DNA from 2 places in the Peptoniphilus sp. HMSC062D09 genome. Region 1 is predicted to be linked to the other one. Evidence: a T-box and tRNA genes for the amino acid it is inferred to sense, from the RefSeq annotation. Region 1 holds a T-box; the other holds one or more tRNA genes.
What was found. The T-box of region 1 lies ahead of thrS (threonine--tRNA ligase). A T-box ahead of a tRNA ligase gene usually reads a tRNA of that ligase, here a tRNA-Thr.

Region 1 (4,215 bases):
TAAGTTAAGTCAAAGTTTTCTGGAAGTTGGAAGTCAAGTTGGATTGTACCACATTGCCAAGTTCTTCCAATGGCATCTTCTAGGTGGAAGTCAATCTTAGGACCATAGAAAGCTCCGTCGCCTTCGTTAATTGTGTATGGAAGTTTCTTTTCTTCTAGGGCTTCCTTAAGTGACTTTTCAGCCAAGTTCCATGATTCGATGTCGCCCATGAAGTCATCTGGTCTTGTTGAAAGTTCAATTGTATATTTAAAGCCAAAAGTGCTGTATAGGTAATCAGCAAGGTCAATCATCTTAAATACTTCGTCTTTAACTTGTGAGAATAGGCAGTAAACATGGGCATCGTCTTGAGTAAATGTTCTTACCCTAAATAGTCCGTGTAGGGCTCCAGAAAGTTCGTGTCTGTGAACAATTCCGTATTCAGCAAGTCTAATTGGAAGGTCTCTATAAGAGTGATTGTTTGAATTGTAAACTAAAATTGAGCCTGGGCAGTTCATTGGTTTTACTGCATAATCTCCGTCGTCAATTTTTGTGAAATACATATTGTCCTTGTAGTGATCCCAGTGTCCTGATCTGTGCCACAAAGCTTCGTTTAAGATAATTGGAGTTAAGATTTCTCCATAACCATTTTCATTTAGAACTCCTCTCCACCAGTCAAGTAGAGTGTTTCTCAAAATCATTCCATTTGGATGGAAGAATGGGAAGCCAGGTCCTTCTTCGTGCATGCTAAAGAGGTCAAGCTCTTTTCCAAGTTTTCTGTGGTCTCTCTTTTCAGCTTCTTCACGTCTTTCAATGTATTCATCTAATTGTTTTTGTTTTTCAAAGGCAATACCATAAATTCTTTGTAGCATTTTGTTATTTGAGTCGCCTCTCCAATAAGCACCAGCTATTGAAAGAAGTTTTATTGCCTTAACTTTTTTAGTTGAAAGAAGATGTGGTCCCTTGCAAAGGTCAGTGAAGTCGCCAATCTTATACATAGTGATCTTTTCATCTTCTGGAAGGTCTTCAATTAGTTCAACCTTGTAATCTTGATTTTTTTCCTTGAAATACTTTATTGCTTCTTCTCTTGAAACTTCAATTTTTTCTACTGGAAGATCTTTTTTAGCAAGTTCCTTCATTTTGTCTTCAATTGCCTTTAGGTCTTCATCTACAAATCTGTGTTCAAGGTCTAGGTCATAGTAGAAGCCTGTTTCAGTTGCAGGTCCAATGGCAAATTTTGCTTCTGGATAAAGTTCCTTAATTGCATAAGCCATTAAGTGAGATGCAGTGTGCCATAAAATTTTCTTTCCTTCAATGTCATCGAATTTTACAACTTTGAAGTGAGCATCTTCATAAACTTCATCGTCAAGTCCTAAAATTTCTCCATTGACAACAGCTCCAAGGGAATCTCTAAGAAGTCCTTGGGAGATATCTCCAGTAATTTCTTTTACCTTTACGCCACTTTCATATTCCTTTTGTGATCCGTCTGGGTATTTAATTATCATCATATCCTCCTAAAATTAAAAAATAAAATAAAAAAAGTCATCATCCCAAAGGACGATGACCGTGGTTCCACCTTAATTAAACTCGAGGGATTTAACGCATCCATACGCCATAGTTTGCTATGGGGCTCCAAGTTAGTTTTCAAAAATATAAAATTGGAAACTTGCACCAGCCGTTTCCTCTCTAAAAATTTTATATAATTTACTCTTCTTATCAAAGCCATTTTTAAAATTGCTCTTATATTAACATATAATCTTTAAAAATTCAAGAGTAAAGAGAAATTCTCTCTCAACTTACTAACATTTATTACCCTCTGTAAAGTTTTTAAAACAAAATTTTTCTATTTTTGATATAATTTATGAAGAAAAATTATTTGGAGGCAAATATGAAAAACAAGCTAAAATATCTTTTTATTTTGACTATCCTTATGGGTTCTATACCAATTCTTCCTGTTCTTGAAGAAAATCTTTATGGTTTTTTTGCATTTTTAAATTTTCATGGTCTAAGTTCCCTTGCCTTGCCTATTTTAATTTCACTGCCCCTTATCTACAAAAATAAAAATTTTTACTTTTTCTATATTTTGCTTATTCCAATTATCTACAACAACTTTTTCATATTATATTTTTCCAAAGTTGTGGATTACTCTTTCACTTCAATAATTTTCTTTGTGATTGGACTTTTTTTCTCCCTTTACTTAATTAAGTACAATAAAAAAAATCCTTAAGAGGAGTTAAATTATCCTATAAAAAATATTGAGCCATAATCTTCTATTGGGTCTTTGGATAAAATTTCAATTTCATAATCATATTTTTTTATAATTTTTAAAATTTCTTCATAGGAGGAGTGATGAGAAAAATCTCCTGTGAAGAATATTTTTTTGCCCAAGGCTCCACTTGCCCCACCTATAAAACCATAGTTAAAGTTTTGAAGTTTAATCTCCCCATGATTTATCTTATAAATTGGTATAAAATCCCTTAGGCTTTCATAAATTCCGCCGTCACTTGTAATGATAAAGTCCTCTGTCACAAGGGAGGAGCACTTGCCATAGCCCTGCTTAATGTTTTTCATCTCATAGCCAGAATTTTTGTAATAATCTAAGAGAACTTGATCTGTAAATTTTAGGTTGTGGATGAAATAATTTTTAAAAGTGAAGGCATTCAGGGGCACATCTTTTGGATACTTTTTTGACAAACTTGAATGTGATGGAAGGATCTTTTTGTCTGGAAAAATTTTTTTGTAGTATTCAAAATTATCTCTGTCCACAACAAGCTCTCCACTTGGAAGTGGGTGTACTAAAATATCTGGATGAGTGTCAAGCCCCTTTAAAAGGTTTTTGTTGGCACGAGTCCTCACTACTTCTCCATAAGCTTTTAATTTTTCGGCAGAGTCTTCTGGAAAGTTTTCTGCCACAATTACATATTTCATTTCATCATCTCGTAAATTATTATTGATGCTGCAACATTGGCATTTAAGGAGTCAACATTCTCTGAGATTGGAATATTTAAAAAACCCTTGGCATGGGACATCAAAAATTCGGATACTCCCTTTGCCTCGTTGCCTATTACGACAATGTCCTTGTCCTTAAATTTATAGTCCCTTGTGGATCTTGAGTTGTTAAGTGAAGTTGCAATAATATTAAAATCTAAATTCACCAAATCTTCCCGGCTCATAAAATAAATTGGGACCCTAAAAATTGATGACATGGAAGATCTAACTGTCTTTGGATTGTATAAATCGCAGGAGTTTGGCGAAATAATTAGTCCATCAAGACCAAAGGCATCAGCAGATCTTATCATTCCTCCAAGATTTCCCGGCTCTCTTATATCATCTAAGTACAAAAATTTCCCAGACTCTTCATGAAACTTTCTGTGGACCTCACTGTAGTAGGCGATTATGCCAGGTGAAGTCACTGCATCGCAAAGATTTTTGAAAATATTGTCTGAAAAAATAAATAAGTCTTCTTCCTTCACTCTTTTTCTTATGTCAGGGAATTTATTTTCCTTAAAGGAAGACTCGCTTAGGGCAATATATTTGGGTCTAAAGTCTCTTGCCTCTTCCATTACCAGGGGCTTTTCCACCATAAAAAGTCCATGCTCTTGCCTGTATTTTTTTTCCTTTAAACTCTTTAAAAATTTATAGGTCTCATTGTTTTTACTTGTGATTATCATTTTGCTCCTCGCCTTAAAGAAAAAAGCCCCGCAGGGCTCTTCACTTTTTATTTGAATTTACTTTTGTCTTTTAAATATTCTTTGACATCAATGACTTCGCCATTTTCCATAATTATTTTAAAGGAGTAGTCATAAACATAGGCTGCAGAAAGTCCAATAAGTGATGCAGGAAGCGCCAAAATCATTCCAATGGCAGATGTCGTTAGGGAAAGAGATAAAACTGTTTCATTTTCTTTTTCAACAAGAAGTCTGCTTGCGTTGCCCTTTCTCCAAATTTCCTTTATTGCGTCAACAATTTCGTCAAGATAATTTATAACTTCGTCAACATATTCTCTGCCTGTTTTACCTTCACGACTTTCGTAGGATTCTTTTTCCTCTTCGCTTTCGAACACCTTTGAAGCCTCAGCTGCCTCTTCGTATCTTCCTTCATTGATAAATTTTATAGCGTCATCAACATCGCCATCGCTATCAAGTAGTGCCTTTCTGACAATTTCATAGGATGCTCCAGTAGTATTAATAACATAGTCAATTTTTGTCATATTAATCATAATATCACCTCGTGCTTATA
Region 2 (4,215 bases), on a different contig from region 1:
AAAATAAGAGAAGTTATAGAAGAAGAGACTTCAAAACTAATGGAGGTTGACCTAGCTGACATTGTTCCAAATGAAGATCAGCCAAGAAAAAATTTTGACAAAGATGAGTTAAATGATTTATCAAAATCCATTGAAAAATATGGAGTAATTCAACCACTACTTCTCAAGAAAAAGGATGAAAAGTACGAGATTATAGCTGGAGAAAGACGATATAGAGCTGCAATAGAGGCAGGACTTACAAGCGTTCCTGCTATTGTAAAAGATGTATCTGATGAAATTTCAAGCAGAATTGCAATTATAGAAAACATTCAAAGAAAAGATTTAAATCCAGTAGAAGAAGCCATGAGCTACAAACACCTTTTGGATTCACAAGATTTGACACAAAAGGAACTTGCAGATGAAATTGGCAAGAGTAGACAATATATTGGAAACACCATTAGACTTTTAAAGCTTGACCCAAGAGTTTTAAAACTACTGGAAGAAGAAAAAATCAGCACATCTCATGGAAAAAATTTGCTATCTATTAAAGATGGCGACAAACAGTACAAGGAAGCTATGAAAATTATCAAACACTCCCTTCCTGTTAACGACAATAGTGCAAACACAAGGGCTGATAAGAGAGAGGTTGCGGATATTTTCATGGAAGACCTAAGAAATGAAATTGAGAGAACACTTGGGACTAAGGTAAGTATCAAAAAAAGAGGAAAAATCGGAAAGATTGAGATTGAATATTATGGTGATGAAGACTTATCAAGGATTGCAGATTATATTTTACAGAGGGCTTTGTGACATATGAAGAGATTTTATACAACATATTTAGTATCAACCTTTTCAGATAGGGCCTTTATGGGAAATTCAACAGGAGTTGTAATTGACGACGGGAGACTCACTGATCTCGACATGGAAAATATTGCCAAAGACATAAATCAATCGGTAATTGTCTTTGTAAGAGAACTGGATAGAGACCGTTATTTGACAAGGTTTTTTACTCCTTATGGAGAAATTAACTTGTGTGGACACGCTACAGTTGCAACTTTTTATGCTCTAGCGGAAAATGAATATATTAAAAGTGAAGATGAAGGTATAAAGAAAATTATTCAACACACAAAAATTGGAAAGATTCCAGTTGAACTTGAATATAAGGATGGAAAAATTCAAAATGTCTACATGAATTTAGATGTTCTCTTAGAAGAAAAATTTGAGGACCAAGATAGAATTCTAAAGATTCTAAATTTAAAGAAGGACGATATTGGACTTGAAATCTGCGAAAACTTGACTATGGAAAAAATTTCAACAGGAACTTGCGACATTCTAGTGCCTGTTAAAGATGAAAGAGCCCTATCTTCAATCGTCCTCGATAAGAAAGAGGCACTAAAAATTTCAGAGGAGGAAAAAATAATTTCTATTCACGCCTTTACAACAAAGGATGGAAAAGAAATTAAACAGAGAACTTTTTCTCCAATAATTGGTGAAGACGAAGAGTTTGGAAGTGGCACATCAACTGCTGCAACCATGTATTATTTAAGTTCAAATAAAATCACTGAAGAAAAGAGTTTAACAGCGATACAGGGCGATTACATTGGCAGAATTTCCAAGGTCTACACAAGTATAGCTGATAGAGAGAATAGAGTTCGCGTCGGGGGAAGAGCTTACGTATTTATGAATGGAGTTTTATATATATAATGGCGAGAAAAGGAAGAAAATCAAATAAATCAAAAATTGTTCTCTTCATATTTTTTGTGGTGATTATGTTTTTTGGGGTGAGCCTAGTATCATCGCGAAATAAAATAGTTGATATCAATCCAAAAGATGTAGATTATATCGAAATAATCGGATTTAAGACAGACAATATGAAGACAATAAAGGAAGAAAAAACTGTAAATAAAATAGTAAAAGATTTAAATAGTTTGAGAGGAAAACAAGCAAACAAGGACACTAATGCTGAGATTGCAAACTATATAAATGTCTACTTTACAAGCGGCAACAAGATCTCCTTTGTGAAGACTGGACTTACTATTAGAGTAAACAATATTTATTACAATATCAGTTCAAAAGATTCCAAAATGATTGATAATATTATAGAAAAATATGGAAGATAAAAAAAGCTGGCTTTTATAAGTCAGCTTTTTTCATAAAAATGGAGCTGATAGGCGGATTTGAACCGCCGACCTATTGATTACGAATCAATTGCTCTACCAACTGAGCCATATCAGCAAAGATTAAAATAATTATAGCACTTATTGGAAAAAAGTTAAATTGCAAAAAACTCTCTCATTAATGATATAATAAGAATGGTGATTAAATGAAATACATAATGGCATTCGATGCAGGTACAACATCTGCAAGAACTATAATTTTTGATAAAAAAGGAAATCCAGTATCAGTTGCACAAAAAGAATTAATTAAACACTTTCCAAAGCCTGGCTATGTTGAAGAAGAAGCAGAAGACCTTTGGTCAAAGCAAATTGGTACTGCAGTGGAAGCTATGTCTCGCAAGGGAATAGACCCAAAGGATATTGCTGCCATAGGCATAACAAACCAAAGAGAGACTACAATTGTTTGGAACAAAAAGACTATGGAGCCAGTCTACAACGCCATAGTTTGGCAATGTAAGAGGACTTCAAAATATTGCGAAGAGTTAAAAGAAAAGGGTCTTGAAGAAAAAATAAAAGAAAAGACAGGCCTTGTAATAGACCCCTATTTTTCTGCCACAAAAATCAGATGGATTCTTGAAAATGTAGAAGGCGCAAGGGAAATGGCAGAGAGAGGAGAACTATTGTTCGGAACAGTAGAGACTTATCTCATCTATAAACTCACAGACGGAGAAGTTCACATAACTGACTACACAAATGCTTCAAGAACCATGTTGTTTAACATAAAAGAAAAGAAGTGGGACGACGAACTTTTAGAAATTTTTGATATACCTAAGTCCATGCTGCCAGAAATAAAAAATTCAAGCGAAATCTATGGCAAGAGCAAGTCAAAATATTTGGGCTGCGAAATACCAATTGCAGCGGCAATAGGCGACCAACAGTCATCACTTTTTGGCACAGCCTCCTTTGAAAAGGGAATGGCAAAATCCACTTTTGGAACGGGTGCCTTCATACTCATGAATACTGGCGACCAGCTCATAAGGTCACAAAATGGACTTGTATCTACTATTGCTTGGTCCATAAATGGCGAGGTAAAATATGCCCTTGAAGGCTCAATTTTTGAAGCAGGCTCTTGCATTAATTTCTTGAGGGATAACTTAAGAATACTTGACCAAGCAGATGACTCAGAATACATGGCGAGCAAGGTAAAAGACACTAACGACTGCTACTTTATACCAGCCTTTACAGGTTTAGGCGCTCCCTATTGGGACCAATACGCCAGGGGATCTATAGTTGGTCTCACAGGCTCAGTCAATAAATATCACATAATAAGGGCAGCCTTGGAGTCAATAGCATACCTAAGCTGCGATGTAGTGGAAGCCATGCAAGAAGATTCAAAGACAAAAATAAAATCACTAAAAGTTGACGGTGGCGTCAGCAAAAATAATTTCTTGATGCAATTTTTATCAGACATTCTTGGAGTTGAAGTTACAAGACCAAAGGTGGTGGAACTTACAGCCCTTGGCGCTTGCTATATGGCAGGTCTTGCAGTTGGATTTTGGAAAAATATTGACGAAATTAGAGAATACAATGAAATAGAAAAATATTTTGAGCCAAAAATGGAAGAGGAAGAAAGAAATAAAAAAATGAAGAGATGGCACGAAGCCGTAAAGTATTCCATGAATTGGGCAAAATAAATAGAAAAGAAGAAGGAGACCAAAGCCAAATAGACTAGGTCTCCTTTAAATTTAATTTATTTTAAATTATCGATTATGTTATCACGAGATAGCTCTCTCATGCCACTTTTTTGTGCTAAGAGTAAACCAATTATTGTTACAATAAAAATAAATAACAAAGGCATATAATTTATATTAATTAAAATTTCTCTAATAGCAAAATTTACTTCATAAGGACTTCTTTTTGCTCTTGCAAAAACTGATAAGGCAAATACAAATGCATAAATAGCAAGAATTCTTGTAATTAAAAATTTTAGCTCATTATTTATCATTTTTCTAATTTGCGAATCAGTCATACCTGCAGTGGAAAGAAGATTAAATTCTTTTTTTCTAGCTCGCAAATTTCCATGAAAAGAATTATAGGCGTTGGATAGGGCAATAATTAA

Region 2: it encodes a tRNA-Thr, which carries the amino acid that the T-box ahead of thrS (threonine--tRNA ligase) is inferred to sense. The anticodon was not compared.

The regions. Positions count from the first base shown of each region.
Region 1 covers NZ_KV804704.1:61,202-65,416, reverse strand. The annotation lists gene thrS (threonine--tRNA ligase) at 1-1,481, opposite strand, end outside; T-box leader at 1,527-1,705, opposite strand; gene HMPREF2801_RS03790 (hypothetical protein) at 1,865-2,203, shown strand; gene HMPREF2801_RS03785 (DUF6873 family GME fold protein) at 2,215-2,904, opposite strand; gene HMPREF2801_RS03780 (TrmH family RNA methyltransferase) at 2,901-3,647, opposite strand; gene HMPREF2801_RS03775 (DUF4342 domain-containing protein) at 3,695-4,195, opposite strand.
Region 2 covers NZ_KV804709.1:131,546-135,760, forward strand. The annotation lists gene HMPREF2801_RS05200 (ParB/RepB/Spo0J family partition protein) at 1-789, shown strand, start outside; gene HMPREF2801_RS05205 (PhzF family phenazine biosynthesis protein) at 793-1,683, shown strand; gene HMPREF2801_RS05210 (hypothetical protein) at 1,683-2,099, shown strand; tRNA gene HMPREF2801_RS05215 (tRNA-Thr) at 2,139-2,214, opposite strand; gene glpK (glycerol kinase GlpK) at 2,303-3,790, shown strand; partial or broken gene HMPREF2801_RS05225 (FtsX-like permease family protein) at 3,847-4,215, opposite strand, start outside.